DNA from 3 places in the Streptococcus sp. ALY_208 genome. Region 2 is predicted to be linked to each of the others. Evidence: predicted binding sites of a transcription regulator. Region 2 holds the regulator's gene; each other region holds the start of a gene.
What was found. Region 2 encodes HrcA, which represses chaperone genes, less so after heat shock. Its sites were predicted from a motif close to TTAGCACTCNNNNNNNNNGAGTGCTAA; they were not measured.
Positions count from the first base shown of each region.

Region 1 (7,717 bases), on a different contig from region 2:
CCCCTCTTTTTGAATGCTAATTTCTGTATCCAGACAGACTTTATTGCAGTCTCATCTCATATTAGAAAATCGGAGATTACGAAAAGAGTAATTAACCCAATAGCCTAATCTTATAGAAATCAATCAGTTTTTACTGATTTTTTTATTTTTTTCAAAAAATATCCTTATTTTCAAAATAAATTACGGATAGATAAGTAGGAGGTGAAAATATGTACAACAAAGTCGTACTCATCGGTCGTTTGGTAGCCAAGCCAGAGCTAGTTAAGACCTCGAGTGATCGTTCCGTCACTCATATGACGATAGCTGTAAATCGGCGCTTCAAGTCTCAGGATGGAGAGCGCCAAGCTGACTTTATCAGCGTCGTCTTTTGGGGAAAGCTAGCAGAGACTTTGGTTGCCTATGCGAGTAAGGGAAGTCTTCTATCCCTTGACGGTGAAATAAGAACGCGACACTATGAAAAAGACGGTCAAACGCATTATGTGACCGAGGTTCTAGGACAAACCTTCCAGCTCCTAGAGAGCAGAGCTCAAAGAGCCATGAGGGAGAACAATGGAAACAATGATTTGACCGACCTTGTATTAGAATCGGAAGAACTCCCCTTCTAACCTTATCTTAAATAATGTCTTTATTTTCCTATCCCAAAACTATCTTTCAAAAAAATTACATGAATAAGCAAGTGCCCTTTTTATTGGGTGCTTGTTTTGTTTTGAAATAGAGAAAAGAAATAAAAACAAATTGAAAGCCCTTTCACAATGTGCTATACTAGCCCTGATAAGGCACAAGGAGGAGTTGCAATGCCAATTATTTTCAGTGATATTGATGGAACACTTTTAAATCAAGACCATATCGTAACACCAAAGACTCAGGCAAGTATCAAGGCTAGTGTCGACAAGGGATTCTTATTTGTCCCAGTGTCTGCCCGTATGCCAGAAGCTATTCGACCGATTACCGAGGACTTTGGTTTGATCACACCTATCATCGCCTACAATGGTGCTCTTTTGCAGACAGACGATAAACAAACGATCGCCTCTCATTCACTAGCGATGACGACAGCTATTTCAGTGGCTCAAAAAATCGAGGAGATAGGGAGTGATTTAGCTTGGAATATCTACTCCTATCAAGATTGGTATTCCTCCAAGCAAGCTCACAGCCTGGTTGCCAAGGAAGAAGATGTCGTTGGTCTAAAATCAACGCCAGTAGAGCTATCTGAACTGACAAATTTAACAGAAGCTCATAAGGTTCTGGTCATGTGTCCAGTAGATAAGACAGATAAGGTCATGCAGATCTTAAAGGATGAATTCACCAATCTTTCTATCGCCAAGTCTCTACCCCATCTAATTGAAATTATGGCTGCTGGTATTGACAAGGGACAAGCAGTAGCTGAGTTTGCTGACTATTATCAGGTAGCTATGGAAGATACCATTGCCTTTGGAGATAACTATAATGACTTAGAGATGCTGGAGACAGTAGGACAGGCCTTTGTCATGGGTAATGCACCTGAAGCCTTAAAGGAACGTATAGGCAATATTACTCTGGATCATAATCATGATGGCATTGCGGCAGCTCTGGACAAAATCGTGTGATAGCGCCCAGATCAAAGAATAATCAAAAAAGCCAAGAATAAAGTAAGGCTTTTTTCTTGACTATTTTTGACCAAATGATAGAATAATAACTGTAATTAGCACTCGAAAGATAAGAGTGCTAAAAAATATTGGAGGTCTATTATGTTAAAACCATTAGGTGATCGTATTGTTGTAAAATTTGAAGAAGTAGAAGAAACAACGGCAAGTGGTTTTGTCTTGGCCGGTGGTTCACATGAAGCCGCAAAAGCAGCCAAGGTCTTGACAGTTGGCCAGGGTGCTCGTACATTGACTGGTGAGCTTATTGCTCCAAGTGTGTCCCAAGGGGATAAAGTATTGGTTGAGAACGGCTCAGGTCTGGAAGTTAAAGATGGTGACGATAAGGTCACTATCATTCGTGAAGCAGACATTTTGGCGATTATAGACTAATTCAAACATAAGAGAGGTAAATCATTATGGCAAAAGATATTAAATTTTCATCAGATGCACGTTCTGCTATGGTGCGTGGTGTAGATGCTTTGGCTGACACTGTCAAGGTAACGCTTGGCCCTAAGGGACGCAATGTCGTACTAGAAAAATCATTTGGGTCACCCTTGATTACCAACGACGGTGTGACTATTGCTAAAGAGATCGAATTAGAAGATCATTTTGAAAATATGGGAGCCAAATTGGTTTCAGAAGTAGCTTCAAAAACCAATGATATTGCCGGAGACGGAACAACAACAGCGACTGTCTTGACACAAGCCATTGTCCGTGAAGGGCTTAAAAATGTCACAGCTGGTGCTAATCCAATCGGTATTCGTCGTGGGATTGAAAAGGCTGTATCAGCAGCTGTGGAAGGCTTGAAAACTAATGCTCAGCCCGTGTCTGGCAAAGAGGCTATCGCTCAGGTAGCAGCTGTCTCTTCCCGTTCCGAAAAGGTTGGGGAATACATCTCAGAAGCCATGGAAAAAGTTGGCAACGACGGTGTCATCACCATCGAGGAATCTCGTGGTATGGAGACTGAGTTAGATGTTGTTGAAGGGATGCAATTTGACCGTGGTTACCTTTCTCAATATATGGTAACTGATAACGAAAAAATGGTCGCTGATCTTGAAAATCCTTACATCTTGATTACCGATAAGAAAATTTCAAATATTCAAGAAGTCTTACCCTTGTTAGAAGAAGTCCTTAAGACCAATCGTCCATTCTTGATCATTGCCGATGATGTCGATGGAGAAGCGCTTCCGACTCTTGTTCTTAACAAGATTCGTGGAACCTTCAACGTTGTAGCAGTGAAGGCGCCAGGATTTGGTGATCGCCGTAAGGCCATGCTGGAGGACATTGCTATCTTGACAGGTGGTACAGTGATCACTGAAGACCTTGGACTTGAACTCAAAGATGCTAGCATGGCTACTCTAGGTCAAGCAGCCAGAGTGACTATTGATAAAGATTCAACAGTTATCGTTGAAGGAGCTGGTCAAGCCTCAGCTATTGCTGATCGTGTTAATGTGATTAAATCACAATTAGCAACCACAACGTCAGAGTTTGATCGTGAAAAATTACAAGAACGTCTGGCTAAACTGTCTGGTGGTGTTGCTGTCATCAAGGTCGGGGCAGCAACTGAAACCGAATTGAAAGAAATGAAACTCCGCATCGAAGATGCCCTCAATGCCACTCGTGCCGCTGTTGAAGAAGGGATTGTAGCCGGTGGTGGTACAGCCCTTGTCAATGTCATTAAAAATGTTGCGGCTATTGAGGTTGATGGTGATGAAGCCACTGGACGCAATATCGTTCTGCGTGCCTTGGAAGAACCAGTCCGCCAAATTGCCCGCAATGCTGGCTACGAAGGATCTGTCGTTATTGAAAAATTGAAAAGCAGTGAGCTTGGAACAGGCTTCAACGCTGCTGATGGAAGCTGGGTAGACATGGTTGAAGCAGGTATTATTGACCCTGTCAAAGTTAGTCGCTCTGCCCTCCAAAACGCAGCCTCAGTAGCTAGTCTAATCTTGACAACAGAAGCTGTTGTGGCTGATCATCCAGAAGAATCAGCAGGTTCTAGCGCTCCTGCCATGGACCCAGGTATGATGGGTGGCATGATGTAATAGAATATCATCAGTCAGAAAAGACAAAAAAGAGCAGCGATGAAACGCTGCTCTTTTTTATGAGAGAATGAGATGAACAGTAAGTTCATCTTACTAGTATAGGTTGACCGCTATCACTTGTCTAACAAGGGATAAGGGGCGTCCAATTGGTAGATCTAGAATAATGCTAACGGATTTAGACTTTTATCCAGAGCACTTGCTAATAGACTAGAATATTAGAAATTAGCGGTAACGATACCAGGCTTTTCTTGAACTAGCTTACGGTAGAATTCCGCACGTGTCGCATAAATGTAAGGAGACAACCAAAGATTTCCAATTCCCAATGTTAATAAGGCTAATAGTGCCCAGCCCAAGAAGCTAAGATCCAGGACAAATAATTCGAACTTATGCCCGTCCATCAACTGACGTGATTTAGTAATAGCCTCCGTAGGAGCAACTTGACGTCCTTGACTGACCAAATCATCGACAATGTAGTTAGACATAGCATAAGAAATTGCGCAAAGCAACGGACTTTAAAGCAGGCTAGGCGACTGTAATTGATGATCAAAGCTTTGAGAGGTCACAGAGCACTCGATAGTTTTTCCTGTAAATGGATGAATAAAGGTGAGCTCATGAGCATGTAGCATCAGACGTCCGGAAGGATTAGGATGGTAGAGAGGATCTCCAATTAAGGGATAACCGTGATAAGAAAGGTGGACACGAATCTGGTGGGTACGACCAGTCTCCAGCTGACAGTTGACCAGTGTACAGTGCTTAAAAGACTTTAACTTGGTGACATGAGTTATAGCTGTCTGTCCTCCCTTAGAGGTGACTATACGTTTGCGCCGATCATGTCTATCGCGCCCAATTGAGTCTTTATAGCTAAGAGAATCCGACCTAAAGTTTCCGTCTACCAATGCCCAGTATTGACGACGAATTTTCTTATCTTCCAGCAGACGATTAAGAATCGGTAGGACAAAAGGATTTTTAGCGAAGAGAACCAGACCGCTAGTCTCCTTGTCCAGACGATGGACGACATAGCAGGTCTTGCCGACATAAGCAGAAACATGATTGATCAGAGCAATCTCTCTTGGATCATTGCCATGTGTTTTCATTCCTTCAGGCTTATTGACGACAATGAGATGCTCGTCTTCATAAACGGCATCAATGAGTTTTGGATCTCCCATCGGAATAGATTTTTGGGGATAGTCTTCATCATCGAACAGCAGAGTAATAACATCCCCTGCTTGGACGGGACTCTGCCAGTTGATGGGAGAGTGATTGACTAGCAGGTGCTTTTTGGTTCGTAGAAAATGTCTGATCTTACGAGGGACCAGCCAATGCGATTCAAGCAAATCCTTGACAGTGCTGGTTCTAAAATGCTCGGGCAGCTTAATGGTAATTGTCATAGTCATGGTCTGATTTTATCATAAAAGAGGTTTTCCTCCTAGATTTCAGGAGTTTCTTGCTATAATAAAGCTATGAAGTTTTTAGACCGTATCAAAAAAATAAGCCAAACTCTTGGCCAAAAAATTTTTAACAAAGAAGAAAAAACGCTTGAGCAGGAGCCCAGTGATGAACTGAGTATGACACAAAGATTAGAGTCACTCCAAGTCGAAGAAAGTCCTTATCATCGCAGTCAAGGCCATAAACACCAGTCACGCCTTGATAAATTTATTGATAAGCACCCCAAGCTGTCCTTTCTTAAGGTGATCATCCCAGACAGGCAGTCTTGGATCCGACGCTTCTGGAGACGCTATCAGATCACTAAAATTTTAGTGATCGCTCTGACCTCCCTGGTGCTCTTTATAGCAGCCTATCTTTTTTATCTGGCAAAGACAACCAATGTCTCTGATCTGCAAGAATCTCTCAAATCCTCAACCGTTATCTATGATAAAAATGGTCAAAAAGCTGGGGATCTGATGGGAAATAAGGGAACTTATGTTGAGTTAGATCAGATTTCTGATGATTTGGAAAAGGCAGTCATAGCCACCGAGGATCGCTCTTTCTACAAAAATAGTGGTATTAACTACAAACGTTTCTTTTTAGCCGTTTTGACAGGCGGTAAGTTCGGTGGGGGATCCACTATCACCCAGCAGCTAGCCAAAAATGCCTACCTCAGCCAAGAACAAACGGTAACACGTAAGGCCAAGGAATTTTTCCTAGCAGTAGAAATCAATAAAAAATACAATAAGAATCAGATCTTGACCATGTATCTGAACAATGCCTACTTCGGAAATGGAATATGGGGGGTCGAAGACGCCAGTCACAAGTACTTTGGTACCAGTGCGGCTAATCTGACGACTGATGAAGCTGCCACTCTAGCTGGGATGCTTAAAGGGCCAGAAATGTATAACCCTCTGAACTCCTTGGAAAATGCTTCCAATCGGCGAGATACCGTCCTCCAAAATATGATGGCTGCTGGGTATTTGAAAGAAGGCGATGCCAAGAGTTTCCAAGCCGTTGACATGAATTCTCGGCTATCAGACGATTATGCTGGTAAAATTGAGGAGTACAACTATCCATCTTACTTTGATGCGGTGGTCAATGAAGCCATTAATAAATATGGCATCTCAGAAAAAGATATCCTAAACAATGGATATAAGATCTATACCGAATTAGATACCAATTATCAACAGGGAATGCAGACTGTCTATGCCCAGACCTCCCTATTTCCAACATCTGTCTACGATGGCAGTACAGCCCAGTCAGCTAGTGTTGCTGTAGATCCATCAAGCGGAGGTGTCCGTGGATTAGTCGGACGTATCGGCGATGTCAGTGACCCGACCTTTCGTTCCTACAACTATGCTACACAATCGCAACGTAGCCCCGGCTCAACCATCAAACCTCTAGTGGTCTACTCACCAGCCGTAGCTGAAGGCTATGATATTGATGAAGACTTGCCAAATACGGTGCGGGACTATCAGGGCTATACCCCTGAAAATTATAATGGCTATGAGTCTGAAACAACGCCTATGTACCAAGCTTTGGCCAATTCCTACAATATCCCTGCTGTCTATCTGCTCAATGAGATGGGGGTCAGCACAGCCTTTGACTATGGGAAGAAATTTGGCCTAAATATGGATAAGGTTCCCAAGAATCTAGGAGTAGCACTGGGAGGAAGTGTGACGACCAATCCTCTAGAAATGGCTCAAGCCTACTCAACCTTTGCCAACAATGGTGTGATGAATGAAAGTCACTTTATTACCCGTATCGAGACGGCGTCTGGTAAGCCCTTGGTCGAGTACAAGTCAGCTTCGTCACGTGTCATCAGCAAGTCAGTCAGTGATAAGCTAAACAGCATGATGCTAGGAACCTTTTCTAACGGGACAGCGGTCAATGCTAATGCCTATGGCTACACTATGGCTGGTAAAACAGGGACAACAGAGACTGATTTCAATAAGGACTTGGTCAGTGACGAATGGGTGATCGGCTATACACCAGATGTGGTGATTGCTCAATGGGTCGGCTTTGAACATACTGATAAAAATCACTATATCGTTGGCGATTACAGCTCATCAGATGCCGTGTTTAGCCAGGTAGCCAGCTACATTCTGCCTTATACCAAGGGCACTCAGTTTAAACAGCAGAACGCTTATATGACAGACGGCCAAGAGCTAACCTATGATCCTAATAGCCAAAATAGCAATGAAAACAATCAAGAGTCCAAAGGAATCGTCGACCGTATCGGTGATGCAGCTAATGACGCCAAAGATAAGGTTGGTAAAGCTGTGGAAGACTCAGGAATAATCGATAAAGCCAAGGATGCTTGGGACAGTTTTACCGGCTTGTTTAGCTAGCACCTAGCCTAACTCAGCTCTACTAGTGAGAGCAATAGTGCACTGTCCCCCTTGCACCCTTTGGTCATTCATGCTACAATAAACAAGATAAAGCTTGAGATATCTTTTACTGGAAAAGCTTAAAGGGAACTATTGGTTCTGACTAAGGGTTTTCTAGAGAGATAGAGAAACATTGGAGGTTGTCATGGCGCAGAAAAAAGCAAGCTTGGCCTGCTCAGAGTGTGGGTCCCGTAATTACTCGATCAGCGTGAGCAGCACTCCAAAACCAAGACGC
Region 1 covers NZ_JBZFUI010000004.1:13,925-21,641, forward strand. The annotation lists gene AC4HAI_RS04705 (single-stranded DNA-binding protein) at 210-605, shown strand; gene AC4HAI_RS04710 (Cof-type HAD-IIB family hydrolase) at 795-1,583, shown strand; gene groES (co-chaperone GroES) at 1,725-2,009, shown strand; gene groL (chaperonin GroEL) at 2,036-3,664, shown strand; gene AC4HAI_RS04725 (DUF975 family protein) at 3,880-4,170, opposite strand; gene AC4HAI_RS04730 (RluA family pseudouridine synthase) at 4,177-5,052, opposite strand; gene pbp2a (penicillin-binding protein PBP2A) at 5,125-7,443, shown strand; gene rpmG (50S ribosomal protein L33) at 7,628-7,717, shown strand, end outside.
Region 1: the regulator HrcA is predicted to act here: its motif matches at 1,679-1,705, upstream of groES (co-chaperone GroES).

Region 2 (7,717 bases):
ACGAGTCAAGGTTTTTTCTAGTTCTTCTTGTACCGAACGCTCTGAGCTTTGTCGTTGAAACCCTGCAAACAATGTGCCATCGTATGAAATGACTGCTTTATACCTTACCATGACATCATTTTAACATCAGACAGATCAACTGACTAGGGACAAATCTCAAAACTGTCCCCCTATAGTTTTTATCCAAACAAAAGAGAGGCCAACGCCCCTCTTTGTCTATCTAATCTGTTTCAAAAGCATCCTTCATTTTATCAAAGAAGCCCTTCTTTTTAGGATGAATTTCCTCTTCGCCACTAGCCTTAGCCAATTCTTTTAGAGCCTGACGTTGAGCATCATTTAATTTAGTTGGTGTCACGACATTGATCGTTACATGTTGATCTCCTTGACCGCCGCCACGCAATCGAGGTGCTCCCTTACCTTTCAAACGGAAGGTTTTACCCGTCTGTGTCCCTTCTGGAATCGTCATTTCAACATCACCATGGACAGTCGGAACCTCAACGACATCACCAAGAGCTGCCTGAGCAAAACTGATATTCAAAGTATAGTAAATAGTAGAACCATCACGCTCAAATTTTTGACTAGGGAGAACATTAATGATGACGAATAAATCACCGTAAAGACCACCATTGGTTCCTGCTTCTCCTTGACCAGCCAAACGGATTTGCTGACCCGTTTCAACACCTGCTGGCACCTTGACAGATACCTTATGAGCTTGGCTCTCATGGCCTGAACCTTGACAAGTTTGACAAGGATCTTTGATCTCTTTACCACTACCATGGCAGACATCACAAGTGATTTGACGGCGCATACGACCAAGCGGTGTTTGGGTATCAACCGTGATCACACCTTGACCGTGACAGCGGCTACAAGTTACAGGACTGCTACCTGGCTTAGCTCCAGATCCATGACAGGTATGACATTCTGTTTCACGATTGTAGGTAACATCCTTTTCAGTACCAAAAACTGCCTCTTCAAAATCCAAGTTCAAACGGTACTGGAGATCATCACCTTGACGTGGTGCATTAGGGTTACGATTAGCACCGCCACCAAAAATGCTCGAAAAGATGTCTTCAAAGCCACCGAAACCAGCGCCATCAAAGCCACCAAAACCGCCACCGCCAAAACCAGCATTGGCACCATCTGGACCATACTGGTCATAGGCAGCACGTTTTTGCTCATCACTCAAGGTTTCATAGGCTTCTTGAACTTCCTTATATTTTTGCTCAGCCCCAGGTTCCTTATTGATATCTGGGTGATATTTTTTAGACATCTTGCGATAAGCTTTTTTTATCTCGTCTTGACTGGCGTCCTTAGACACCCCCAGACGATCATAATATTCTGTATTGTTCATATAAGATACCAAGCCCGTAAAAAGCAAAGTGAAAATAGAAAATTGGCAGAAAACCCTGATTTTCTAGACAATTTGTCTTTTTTCACACGGCTTTTAGGGCGGGTTCAATTCCTTTCGTTATGATATTAAAGGCGTTTGATGGACACCGCCAAAATAGGAGATTTGACAACAGATATTTACATCCTATGAAAATCTATCTTTTTGCACTGACGCTACTACCCAAAAACAGAGGCCGGCTTGCAACCTCTGTGATTGGCTTTTATCCTTACTACTCTTAAGACCTACTGCTGACTATCTTACGACGCTTGAAAAGCATTTCGATATTAAATGCTTTTTCAAACTCGGGATAAAATAATCCTTCGGTCCTGAACCCTTCGCTTCTAGTTTCTAAGCTCAGGGGCTAAAAACCTTCCCCGAAGGTTTTTACTTCTCTGTAAACTCACCGTCTACGACATCGTCTCCGCCCTTATCTGATGAACCAGCATCAGCTGTGCCATCTGCACCAGCTGCTTGTTGCTCAGCTGCAGCTTGCTCGTACATTTTAACAGCAAGAGCTTGTGCTTTCTCATTGAGGGCTTCGAGTTTAGCCTTCATATCGTCAAGATTATTATCTTCTTGGGCTTTCTTCAAGTCGTCGAGAGCTGATTGAGCAGCATCACGCTCAGCATCAAAGCCTTTGCCTTCAGTTTCTTTAATAGTCTTTTCTGTTGCAAAGATCGCTTGGTCAACTTCGTTACGAAGATCAACTTCTTCCTTACGCTTAGCATCAGCATCCGCATTAGCTTCTGCATCTTTCATCATACGTTCAATTTCGTCTTCAGAAAGACCGTCATTTGATTTGATAACGATGTGTTGTTCTTTTTGCGTACCAAGGTCTTTAGCCTTAACAGATACAATACCGTTTTTATCGATATCGAATGTCACTTCGATTTGTGGCACACCACGAGGAGCTGCTGGAATATCAGTCAATTGGAAACGTCCAAGCGTTTTATTATCTGCAGCCATTGGGCGTTCCCCTTGAAGGACATGAATATCAACAGCGGGTTGATTATCAGCAGCAGTTGAGAAGACTTGTGACTTAGAAGTTGGGATGGTTGTGTTGCGATCAATCAACTTCGTGAAGACACCACCCATAGTTTCGATACCGAGTGACAACGGTGTAACATCAAGAAGAACGACATCCTTAACATCACCAGTGATAACTCCACCTTGAATAGCAGCACCCATAGCAACAACTTCGTCAGGATTCACAGATTTATTTGGTTCTTTACCAGTTTCAGCCTTAACTGCTTCAACAACAGCAGGAATACGCGTTGAACCACCGACCAAGATAACTTCATCGATTTCTGCCAGAGTCAAGTCAGCGTCAGACAAGGCTTGGCGAACAGGAGTCTTAGTGCGCTCAACCAGATCACGAGTCAAATCATCAAACTTAGCACGGGTCAATGATACTTCCAAGTGAAGAGGACCTGCTTCACCAGCAGTGATGAAAGGCAAGCTAATTTGTGTTTGCGTTACACCCGATAGATCTTTTTTAGCCTTTTCAGCAGCATCTTTCAAGCGTTGCAAAGCCATATTATCAGTAGAAAGATCAATGCCATTTTCTTTCTTGAATTCATCTACCAAGAAATCAATAATCTTTTGGTCAAAGTCATCCCCACCGAGTTTATTATCACCAGCAGTAGCTAATACATCAAAGACACCATCTCCCAATTCAAGGATTGATACGTCGAAAGTACCACCACCAAGGTCAAATACCAAGATTTTTTCATCTTTATCTTGCTTATCAAGACCGTAAGCAAGGGCCGCAGCAGTTGGTTCGTTGACGATACGCTCTACTTCAAGACCAGCAATTTTACCAGCGTCTTTGGTTGCTTGACGTTGGGCATCGTTGAAGTAAGCAGGAACTGTAATAACAGCTTTTTCAACTTTTTCACCAAGGTAATCTTCAGCATACCCTTTAAGGTATTGAAGAATCATTGCTGAAATTTCTTGTGGCGTATATTCTTTACCATTTGCTGAGACTTTCTCAGATGTTCCCATTTTAGATTTAATAGAAATAATGGTTTCTGGATTAGTCACAGCTTGACGCTTAGCAGCATCACCGACAATAATTTCACCATTTTTAAAAGATACAACAGAAGGCGTTGTACGGTTACCTTCTGGATTAGCGATAATTTTACTTTCAGTTCCTTCAAGAACGGCAACTGCCGAGTTTGTTGTTCCTAAGTCAATACCAATAATTTTAGACATCTCTTTTTCCTCTTTTAATATTATTTTTACTTTTATGATAATAGTTTAAGGTCATCTCGGACACAATTAGTTCAATCTTATTGATCAGCCATCATCGCATAGTTACAGCGTGAGATAGTAAGAAGTCCAGGCAATGTTGCCGTATAATGATGAGATGTTTTAATACCCATCATTATTGACTAGTTATATACCACAACCATGGCTGGACGAAGCAGGCGATCGTGCAGTTTATAACCCTTTTGGAAGACTTCTGCAATGCTCTCTGCAGGATGTTCCTCATCAGCTGGTAAAGTTTGAACAGCCATATGGAAGTTGTGATCAAAACTATCAACTGCAACTTCCTCTACACCCTCTTCTTTAAGAGCTTGGATCAGGCTTTCTTGTACCATTTCAAGACCCTTTTTAACATCATCAGTTAACCCCTCAACTGCTAAGGCCCGCTCAAGATTATCGAGACTAGGTAGAATGCCCTTAGCCAAATCTTGCGAGCGGTACTTCTGCAGCTGCTGGCGCTCTTCGTTGGCGCGACGCTGAATATTCTGCATCTCAGCATGAGCACGCAAGAATTTATTTTCAAATTCTTCTGCTTTGGCTTGGGCCTGCTCAAGTTCGGATGGGTCTGCAGCAACTTCCTCAACTTCTGAATCGACTGACTCTTGCTCCTGTATAGTTTCTTCTGTTTCAGAAATTTCTTCTTCCGCAACTGCTTCATTTTCTTTTTTAATATCTTCTGACATAAAACCTCCTCTAATGGACTTCATAGTGATTACTATTTAAATAGCGATAAAAATCTGCCAGCTTGAGAGTCAGGATCTGACCGACCACCCTCAGAATCTCTAAGGAGTACTGGTAATCAAGTGTCACAGGACCCAAAAGACTAATACTGCCAAAACCTCTATAGGGGATCAAAAATTTATAAGAGACCCGGCTAATAGCTTCCAGACCAGCTTGACCTTCCTGAGCTAGACTAATAGCATAGGCTTGTGAATCATCCAAGTGCTGTCTGATATCCAAGGCTAATTCCTGATGATGATCTAACAAGCGATAGCGCTCAATATCTGAAAATTGAAGAATTCTCTCCTTTCCTGATATAAACAGCTTTTCAACAAACATTTCCTTAAAGATATGCTCAAACAATTCCAAGACATTATCTGTGATCTTAAAATAACGTTGAACAATTTGAGGAATCTCTGTCAATATCCGATAATGAATTTCCATCACCGATTGCTCTAACAAGCGCTCTCTGACCAGGCTAGTAAAAATTTGCAAATCTTCATCCAAAAAATTTTTAGGGATGGCAAACTGACTAGTCACCGTATTAGAATGATCAAAGGTCATAACAGCCAAAGCATCATGCTGACCAAGCTTAACAATATCAAAGGATGTTAACCGCTGATTCTTTGGCTCCACATCTAAAGTAATCGCCGTATAACCAGTTACATCAGATAAGATATCACTTGCCTTTTGTAAAAGATCATCTAATTTAAAAAATTCGAAATCAAAGGCACCTACTAAATCATAAAGCTCCGATTCTTCTAAAGGTTCCAAGCTCAATAGATGATTCACATAATATTGAAACCCCTGCCTACTAGGCAAGCGGCCACTCGAAGTGTGCGCTTTTTCCAGCAAGCCAACCTCTTCCAGCGCTGCCATATCATTTCGAATAGTAGCACTGCTAGACGAGATATAATTTTGTAACACCTTTGACCCAACAGGTTCGTGAGTCTGAGTAAATAAATGCACAATCATAGCTAAAATATCATTTTGCCGCTGTGTAATCATACCGACCCCTTCCCTGATAGTTTAGCACTCTAACCAACCGAGTGCTAACTTATGATTCTATTATACCCTTCTATAAGGGGATGTCAAGCAAAAAGGCCAAAAAATTAGCACTCTTTTTAAAAGAGTGCTAATTTTTATCATAGCGTGTCAAGTTGTAATCTTCGATAATCTTTACCAGCTGAACGCCATAGTCGGGATCTGTACTAAATCCATAATGCTGTAAGGCCTGCGCCGACTGCAAGTAATCATTCGAAGTCGCTAACATTTTATAAAGAGACTTATAATCCCTATTGGAGCTTAAACTCTCTAGGTAGTCCTGTAGACTATCCTCCCAACTCCTGTAAACAGCATAGGGTTGCTTAACTTTCTTCCAATGGTTAGATTCATAAGACTGTGCTGATAAAACAACCTTAGCTTCCCCTGGCTCTGCGACCGTTCTCATCACATTATGATAGCGAACCGACAACAAATTTGTCCCAAAATCAGACCCTTGAGCTGCTTGGGCAATAATCACAGAAGCATCAACCCCATAATTATCCGATAACTCTTTAGCCATAGGAGCTATTTGGGTAATAAATTCTCGCTTACTGTAAGCTGTTTTTACTTTAGTGTCTATTGATTTCGGCTTGACATTCAAGCTCAACAATACAATTAGACTTAAAAGAACCACACCAAGAATCGTCAGAAACACTGGTGGCTTCATCCTTGTCCTCATATTATCTTCTCCTCATTATTAAGCTAGCTGTTCAACATACTCCTCTAAACTAAGCTTGTGCTTTTCCATATACTCAGCAGAATCTTTACCGACATATCGAAAATGCCAGTCCTCATACCCTACACCAGTGATCTCGGACTTACTCTTATCAAACCGCAAAACAAAGCCATATTTAGGAGCTATTTTTCTGAGACGCTCTACCGTAGCAGGATCGCTACTGTTGAGACTATCAACAGTAGATATATCGATAGCTAATCCCGTCTGATGCTCACTAGCTCCAGACGGCTGTGAATAGGTCTGCACCTTTTTTACAGCTTGATCATGTGTCCAAGATGGATGATCAAGCTGCTCCTGCTCAACATAACTATTGAACAAGCCCTCCTGATAACTAACGCTTCGGTAACCCGATATCAAATGTTCCTTCTCATCTATCCGTCTAGCTGCTGCCAAAAACGATTCAACATCGCTTTTAATACGCGCATCCACTTGAACATTTTCAACCCAAGCAAGTTCAGGATTCAATTCCTTAGTCATATGCTTTCTATTGACCAGAATCAATTCCCAATCATCAGCCTTTGCTAACATCTGTGCCCCACCAGATTGAGACGAAGATTTAGAAGAACCAGCAGAAAACGAAGCAGGCTTATTTCGCCCCCCAAAAACCAAACATAAAACTAGGCTCCCAAGAGCTAAAAAGACAATGGCTAAACGACCACGCTTCTTCAGCATGAGCTTGTCCTTTCTCTATCCAAGCGTCCCTGCTGGCGATAACTCATATCACCTATAGCATCAATCGTAAAGCGACCATTTTCATAGGATAGTACCGAGACACTACCATTATCCAAGGCAATACGGGGGCTACTAGGATCAAGCAAATAAATTAAAGTAGCAATGGTCATGCCATGACTGACAACAATCACATCTCCGCCTCCATTAGAAGACACCTCATTCGCTATACTTATAAAACCCTCTAAGATTCTATTCTTGAGAACCGGCCACGGTTGAGCCCAGCCTGCCGTATCAACATCAACAATAGCTTCAGCCATCTCCTCATAAGTCATATCTTCCATAGGCTTGTCAGAAACCCGAGGCATGACACCATGAAATAACTCGGCATCATAACCACCGTCTAGACTGCCAAAGCACCACTCACGGATTCTCTTGTCTCTCTTATAGGGAATACTTTCTTGACCTAATTCCTCCAGAACAATCTCCATAGTTTGTATCGTTCGACCACTGTCACTAGAATAAGCAGCAACAAATGACTCACCAGCAAGCTTAAGTCCCCGTCCAAGTTCATGTATCCCTTGCTCCCCTTCTTGAGTAAGCGGAGTATCAGACCAACCTTGAGCACGCCCAATCGTATTAAACATAGTTTTTCCATGTCTTGCTATAAATAATCTTGTTTTAACCATAGTAAAACCTTCTTTAGTTATTTTGTTTATTATATCAAATTTAGGTCGAATAAAACACCTGCCCATTAAGACAGGTGTCATAACACTATTAGTTTTTAAAACTATGAATAGGAGCAGGAATTTGTCCTCCACGTGAGATAAATTCAACAGAAGAATTTTTATTGATAGGCATCACTGGAGCCGAACCAAGCAAACCACCAA
Region 2 covers NZ_JBZFUI010000008.1:27,977-35,693, reverse strand. The annotation lists gene truA (tRNA pseudouridine(38-40) synthase TruA) at 1-111, opposite strand, end outside; gene dnaJ (molecular chaperone DnaJ) at 221-1,351, opposite strand; gene dnaK (molecular chaperone DnaK) at 1,775-3,604, opposite strand; gene grpE (nucleotide exchange factor GrpE) at 3,784-4,341, opposite strand; gene hrcA (heat-inducible transcriptional repressor HrcA) at 4,352-5,386, opposite strand; gene AC4HAI_RS08315 (glycoside hydrolase family 73 protein) at 5,514-6,089, opposite strand; gene AC4HAI_RS08310 (M15 family metallopeptidase) at 6,120-6,830, opposite strand; gene AC4HAI_RS08305 (histidine phosphatase family protein) at 6,824-7,516, opposite strand; gene AC4HAI_RS08300 (PFL family protein) at 7,605-7,717, opposite strand, start outside.

Region 3 (7,717 bases), on a different contig from region 2:
TCTATGCAGATGCACAGATAAAAGCTCTCCTAGATAGTCTAAAGAGTGACATTGCCCAGTTATTGATTGTCTCACAATTAACAATTAGTGAAGAAAATGCTCCAGAATCAGTAGTAACCTTCGATGGAGTAGCCTTTGGAGTAGAGCATGCGTCAGGTGATGTCTGTGATCGCTGCCGCCGCAACGATCAGACAACGAAAGAACGTAGCTACCATGCAACAGTTTGTGACCACTGTGCAGAGATTATTGAGAATAATTTCCCAGAAGCCCTTGCTCAAGGTTTTGAAGTGACTGATAAATAGCCAATATCACTAGCCTTTCTAGGCTGATAAACCGTTTAAGTTGGGCGGTTACAATCCCAATGACAAAAAATAAATCAGCAGTGTCCCTTGTTGCTAAGCAGATTGTGCAGGAGTAAAATTAAGTCAGATTTTATCCCCTTACCTGAATCTGGTGAATTCTATATAAAACGAAAAGGCTTGGAGCTAAGCTCCAGGCCCTTTGGTTTTGTTTACAAATAAAAGTATCTAGACACTTGTCCAGATACCTAATGGCTCATTACTGTTTTGTAGGAATCGAAATTTCAATCAGTTTTTCAGTATGACTAGATTGAATTTGTCCAGGAATAATGATGTCAGGATCAATTTTACGCTTAAAGAAAAATTCACGAATAGTCTCAATTTCATTATCTTTGATGGCACGGTGACGGTTGGAAATGATAAGCTCATAATGACCAGGCGCTTGAGAGAAAACGACATCACTGTTACCAGCAGAGTAGACTTCAACAAGGGTAGCATCGGTATTAGTTAATTGATTGCGCACTAAGGTGGGGTGGCTGCTAGTTGTATTGATAAGTCTCATAGTAATCTAATCTCCTCTAACTGACGGACCAAGGGCAATCTGTAAAGATAGGTACAATCAAAAATCTTTTCAGCCTGCCTGAGGTATTCCCTTTGATTTATATACAACCATTATAGCACTATTTTTCAAATTGGTTGGGGATCTTTAGTTGTCATGGTCAATTTTCCACTGCTGGATCCCCCACTTATGACTGCCTCTTTTGAGTTTTTCAATCGCTTGATCGATAGGAAACCAGGCTAAATGATTGAAATCTTCCAAGGGTTGACTGATCTGCGTAAAATGAGTGACCTCATAAATATAGGCTGGATTGTAGAAGTAGGTATCACGATGGCTAGAATAAAAGTATTCATCTGCCTGCCCATAGTAAGAACCGATCTGAGCGCTAAAACCAAGCTCTTCAAGCAATTCCCGATTGAGAGCCTGCATGTGATCTTCATTGGCTTCAATCTCACCACCAGGCAGGAACCAAGCACCATTTGGAGCTTGAACTAGAATAATCTCAGTGCGATCCTGATTTGGAATGACCGCATAAACACCATAGCGCTCAACATAGTCTTGTCCTTCCAGTTTTTGACCAAATATAGGTTGCCGATTCATACGAGCACCTCGTTTCTAAAAGTATTATCGTCCCTTTCATTATACCAAACTTTTAGATGAAGGCCAGTGCTCATAAAAAGAAGCTTAAAACCTACTTGGATCTAAGCTTCTTTTTATTTTGTATTAGTTATCAGACTGAGTAATAGAGCTAGTTTCTTTAGGCTCATCAATCGATTTTTCTTCCGCTTTTTTAGCAGCCTTGATCACAATATTGCCATTTGATGTCATGACCGCTTTAAAATTGTGTTCCTGAGGATTTTCAAGGTAAAAATCGGTAATAGCATCTTCGATATGATCTTGAATTGTACGACGTAATGGGCGAGCCCCCATCTTAGGATCGTAACCAAGATCAACTAGTTTTTCCTTGACTTTATCGGTCACTTCCAAGTGAAGAGAATTACTTGCTAAGCGTTTGTTGACATCAGCAAGCATAAGATCAACAATGTGCAGAAGGTTATCCTTGCTGAGAGACTGGAATTCGATAATACCGTCGAAGCGGTTCATAAATTCTGGACTGAAGAAATTGCTCAATTCACCAAGAACAGAGTTAGTCCGTCCCTCACGGGCAGCACCAAAACCAACTGAAGCCTCAACCTTACCAGTACCAGCGTTAGAAGTCATGATGATAATAGTATCTTTGAAGCTGACAGTCCGTCCTTGACCATCAGTCAAACGGCCATCATCCAGTACTTGTAAGAACATATGCATAACATCAGGATGGGCTTTTTCAACTTCATCTAAGAGAATAAGAGAATAAGGATTTCGACGCACTTGCTCGGTTAATTGACCGGCTTCTTCATAACCGACATATCCTGGAGGAGCTCCGACAAGTTTAGCGACAGCGTGTTTCTCCATGTATTCAGACATATCGAAGCGAATCATACTATCTGCAGAACCAAAGAGCTCAATAGCCAATTGTTTAGACAGTTCAGTTTTACCTACACCGGTAGGACCAACGAAGAGGAAACTACCAATTGGTCGATTTGGAGAACCTAGGCCGACCCGATTACGGCGTATTGCCTTGGCAATCTTATCGACAGCATCATCTTGACCAATGACATGAGATTTGAGATCATCAGCCAGGTTGACCAGCTGCGATTGCTCTTTCTCTTTTAATTCACCGACTGGAATATTAGTTTTTTGCTCGATGATGGCTTCAATATGCTTTTCAGTAATAACTGGAATCTCTTGATCAGTCAACTCATGCTGCTGCATTTCTTTATACTTGGCGATTTGATCACGGAAATAAGCTGCCTTTTCAAAGTCTTCATCACGCGTTGCCTGAGCTTTGAGATTTTCTGCCTCAATCAAACGCTTATCGATTTCTTTTGGATCGACAAAATTGAGGGTCAAATTCATCTTAGAACCGGCTTCATCTAGTAGATCGATTGCCTTATCGGGTAAGAAACGATCCTGAATATAGCGGTTGGAAAGAACAGCCGCAGCTTCAATAGCGTCGTCGGTATACTTGACGTGGTGGTAATCCTGGTATTTAGGCTGGATACCACGTAGAATAGTGATCGTCTCTTCCACTGTTGGTTCGTCTACTTTAACTGGCTGCATACGACGTTCAAGCGCCGCATCCTTTTCAATGATACGGTATTCGTTGAGAGTTGTAGCCCCAACCAACTGCAGTTCACCACGTGCTAGAGCAGGCTTCAAGATATTACCGGCGTCCATGCTACCATCACTGGTACCACCTGCACCGACAATTTCATGGATTTCATCAATAAAGAGAATGACATCTCGACGCTGACGAATTTCTTCCATAAGTTTTTGCATCCGCTCTTCAAACTGACCACGAATGCCTGTTCCTTGAACTAGGCTGACGACATCCAGACGAATGACCTGCTTATTCTGCAGTTTCTGTGGCACATTGCCCTCGACAATTTTTTGGGCTAAACCTTCGACTACAGCCGTTTTACCCACACCAGGTTCTCCGATTAGGACAGGATTATTTTTGGTACGGCGATTTAGAATTTCAATAACACGCACGATCTCTTGATCACGTCCAATGACAGGATCAATATTACCCTGACGTGCGATCTCTGTAACATTAATACCGAATTCTTCTAAGAGACCTTGAGGTTGCTTAGGAGCTTCTTGTTGAGGACGCCGTCGGTTACCTTGTCCTCCTCGATTTCCACCATTACCACCAGATCCAGCTTGGGTTGGCGGTGTATTGGGTAAATCTTGGTTGAAAGCACGAAAGTTATTTAAATCTCCGAAAAAGTCATCAAAGAAAGATTCCATAGATTGATTACTTGGATTTTGGTTGATGAGATTTTCAGGATCAGACTTCATAATTTGATAACAGTTTTGGCAAAGATCAATCTGCTTTTGCTGCCCATTAACATTAGTATATAGATGAATGCTAGCATCATTGAGATTACAATTTTGACATAACATAGGAATACCTCCTGAGGATTGACTGGCCTCTATAGTCAATAAAGGTCAAATCTTATGATGTCATTATATCATTCACAGGTTAGAAAGCAAGTAAAAAGATCGGAAAATTAGCAGTCGATAGAAGAGAGTGCTAAAACATCAAGATATGTATAAAATTCAATAAAATCTTGACAAAATTTGATAAAATGCTAATATTTATGTATAAAAATACAAAAACGAGGAAAGAATATGGCTAAGTCATTTTTAAAAGAAGTAGATTTCACCAAAGCAGAGCTGCTAGAGTTAATCGATCAAGCCGCTAAGTTTAAGCAACTAAAAAAGGATAAACAAGTCCACAGGTACCTAGAAGGACTAAATATTGCCCTGATCTTTGAGAAAGCTTCGACCAGAACTCGCTCAGCCTTTACAGTAGCAGGCCAAGATTTAGGAATGCAGGTGACTTACTTAGGTGCAAATGAAATCCAACTAGGCAAAAAAGAATCTGTAAGGGATACGGCTAAAGTCCTAGGTTCTATGTTTGATGGCATTGAGTACCGTGGCTATAAGCAAGACGATGTAGAAGATTTAGCAACCTACTCAGGCGTGCCTGTCTGGAATGGCCTGACGGATATCTGGCACCCGACCCAGATGATCGCAGATTTTCTGACCATAAAAGAAACATTCGGCCATCTGGATGGTTTAAAACTGGTTTATATGGGAGATGGACGCAATAATATGGCCAATTCTCTGTTAGTGACCTCAGCTATTTTGGGAATAGATTGTAAAATTATTGCTCCTGAATCTCTGCAGCCTGAGCAAGCCATCATTGACTTGGCTCATCAGCATAATACAGGCTCCGAGCTAGTTATAACAGATGATGTCGCAGAAGTTAAGGGAGCAGATATTATTTATACTGATGTTTGGGTATCCATGGGAGAAGAGGTCGATTTTAAGGATAGGATCGATCTACTGTTGCCTTATCAGGTTAACCAAGAGTTAATCATGGCTGCTGAAAATCCTGATCTTATCGTCATGCATTGCCTGCCAGCTTTTCACGATACGCAGACGATTATCGGTCAAGAGATCTATGATAAGTATGGCTACAGTGAGCTAGAAATTACAGACCAAGTCTTTCAAAAATATAGTCCCTACATTTTTCAGGAGGCTGAGAACCGTATGCATGCGATCAAGGCTATTATCTATAATTCTTATAAAAGTGATTAAGAGAGGCTAAACGCTTCTGAAATTTACAGATGTTTTAACCTTTCATCTATGACAATAACAGACTTTATGGTAAAATAAAAAAGATTAAAACATATTGGGGCTAGCTTCGTTATAAAAGCTGTGTCTTAGCTAAGGAGAAACGATATGGAATCACATTTGGTGAGAATTATTGATCGTCTTCAATTAATGGCCACTGATGGTAATAATTTGAAGCGTAATTTTGAGCGCGAAGGTGTTGTCGTAGCAGAAGTATCATTTGCTAACGATCCAGAAAATGGACCGGTCTTCACATTGCGTGATGTCAATGCCCGTGAAACATATACATTTGACAGCATTGACCTCATCGCTATGGAAATCTATGATCTTATTTATTAAATAGATAAGCTAGAAATAGTATTCCGACAGACTCTCACAATGAGCATTAGCCATCAAAAGAGAGTCGGACAAAAAACTGTTAACAAGTCTGGACTTTTGTCATGGACTTGTTTTTTATTTTTTATCAATAGTTATTGTATGTTTATACAAATTATGCTAAACTATATACAATAATTCATCCTTATTACTGCTCTTTTGGATGAATATAACTAATCTCTATACCAACTAATGTTTTGGCTTGCATAGAGAGACCATCAGCATAACAAGGGGAATAGTCTAGTGAACTTTGATTTTTCATTTTTACCCAAATATTGGGGTTACTTCAATTACGGCGTTATCGTCACCATTGCCATTTCTATCTGTGTGGTTTTGTTTGGGACCATCCTAGGTGTCTTGGTCGCCTTGGCCAAACGCTCACAGAGCAAGATTTTAAACTGGATCGTTAGTCTTTATGTGTGGGTCTTTCGTGGGACACCAATGGTTGTTCAAATCATGATCGCCTTCTTATGGATGGATTTTAAAAATGCCCCTTCTATTGGATTTGGAACCGTTGAGTTAGACTTTTCACGTTTGATCCCAGGGGTTATCATCCTATCACTGAACAGTGGTGCCTATATTTCTGAGATTGTGCGTGCAGGTATTGAGGCTGTACCAAAAGGTCAGCTGGAAGCTGCCTACTCCCTAGGGATCAAGCCAGCTAAAGCTATGCGCTATGTGGTACTGCCACAAGCATTTAGAAATATTCTTCCAGCCCTAGGCAATGAGTTTATCACTATTATTAAAGACAGTTCCCTGTTGCAAACGATCGGTATTATGGAATTGTGGAATGGAGCACAGTCTGTGATGTCATCCACCTATATTCCGCTTGAGCCCCTCTTGTTTGCTGCATTCTACTACCTCGTATTGACAACAGTTTTGACGGCTGGTCAAAAGGCACTTGAAAATCGCCTTGGGAAAGGACAAAAATAATGACAGAGACCTTAATTTCAATTAAAAATCTGCACAAGTATTTTGGAGACAACCAGGTGCTAAAAGGAATCGACCTGGAGATCAATAAGGGGGAGGTCGTTGTTATTATCGGCCCGTCCGGTTCTGGTAAGTCAACCTTTCTTCGGACAATGAATCTCCTCGAAGTTCCTACTAAGGGTACAGTCAGCTTTGAAGGTGTGGATATTACAGATAAGACTAACGATATTTTCAAGATGCGTGAAAAGATGGGGATGGTTTTTCAACAGTTCAATCTCTTTCCCAATATGACCGTACTAGATAATATCACACTGGCACCAACCAAGGTAAAGGGACAAACTAAGAAGGATGCTGAGGATAAGGCCTATGAATTGCTTGATAAGGTAGGTCTTAGAGATAAGGCAAAGGCTCATCCTGTTTCTCTGTCTGGTGGTCAGCAGCAACGTATCGCGATTGCACGTGGATTAGCTATGGATCCTGATGTCCTTCTCTTTGATGAGCCAACATCAGCCCTCGACCCTGAGATGGTTGGTGAAGTTTTAGCTGTTATGCAAGATTTAGCTAAGTCAGGTATGACGATGGTGATCGTAACCCATGAGATGGGATTTGCTAAGGAAGTAGCGGATCGGGTTATCTTTATGGATGGTGGTAGCATCATTGAACAAGGAAGTCCTGAGCAGGTCTTTGATGAAACCAAGGAAGAGCGGACCAAGGACTTCTTGGGCAAGGTACTATAATTTATGTGTTATAGAGAGTAACTAAGCTAAAGAGTCTGGGACAACAAAATCAAAACCGTGATTGTCTAACGGTTTACTGATTTTTGTCCCAGACTCTTTTTTTGTGTATAATATAAAGACAAAACTAAGGAGAGAGGGTTCTATGACAGCAAAGAAAATGGATGGTAAAGCGCTGGCCCAGAAAATGCAAGATCAGCTGGCTGAAAAAGTAGAGCAGATGGCTACTAATGATGGAGTTGTTCCTGGCTTGGTCGTTATCCTGGTTGGCGATGATCCTGCTAGCCAGGTCTATGTAAGAAACAAGGAGCGTGCCGCTCAAAAAGTGGGCTTTAAAAGCGAGACTCTCCGACTTCCAGAAAGTATTAGCGAGGCAGACTTGCTAGATACTATTAAAGGTTATAATGAGGACGACAGTATCCATGGTATTCTCATCCAACTCCCTCTACCAGCACATATCAATGACAAAAAAGTTATTTTGGCAGTTGACCCAGACAAGGACGTCGATGGTTTTCACCCCATGAATACAGGACATCTATGGTCTGGACGGCCGATCATGGTACCTTGTACTC
Region 3 covers NZ_JBZFUI010000003.1:112,575-120,291, reverse strand. The annotation lists gene ileS (isoleucine--tRNA ligase) at 1-302, shown strand, start outside; gene AC4HAI_RS04100 (DUF1827 family protein) at 559-861, opposite strand; gene AC4HAI_RS04095 (NUDIX hydrolase) at 1,006-1,458, opposite strand; gene AC4HAI_RS04090 (ATP-dependent Clp protease ATP-binding subunit) at 1,582-3,867, opposite strand; gene argF (ornithine carbamoyltransferase) at 4,096-5,070, shown strand; gene AC4HAI_RS04080 (YkuJ family protein) at 5,215-5,445, shown strand; gene AC4HAI_RS04075 (amino acid ABC transporter permease) at 5,725-6,414, shown strand; gene AC4HAI_RS04070 (amino acid ABC transporter ATP-binding protein) at 6,414-7,148, shown strand; gene AC4HAI_RS04065 (bifunctional methylenetetrahydrofolate dehydrogenase/methenyltetrahydrofolate cyclohydrolase) at 7,291-7,717, shown strand, end outside.
Region 3: the regulator HrcA is predicted to act here: its motif matches at 3,975-4,001, upstream of AC4HAI_RS04090 (ATP-dependent Clp protease ATP-binding subunit).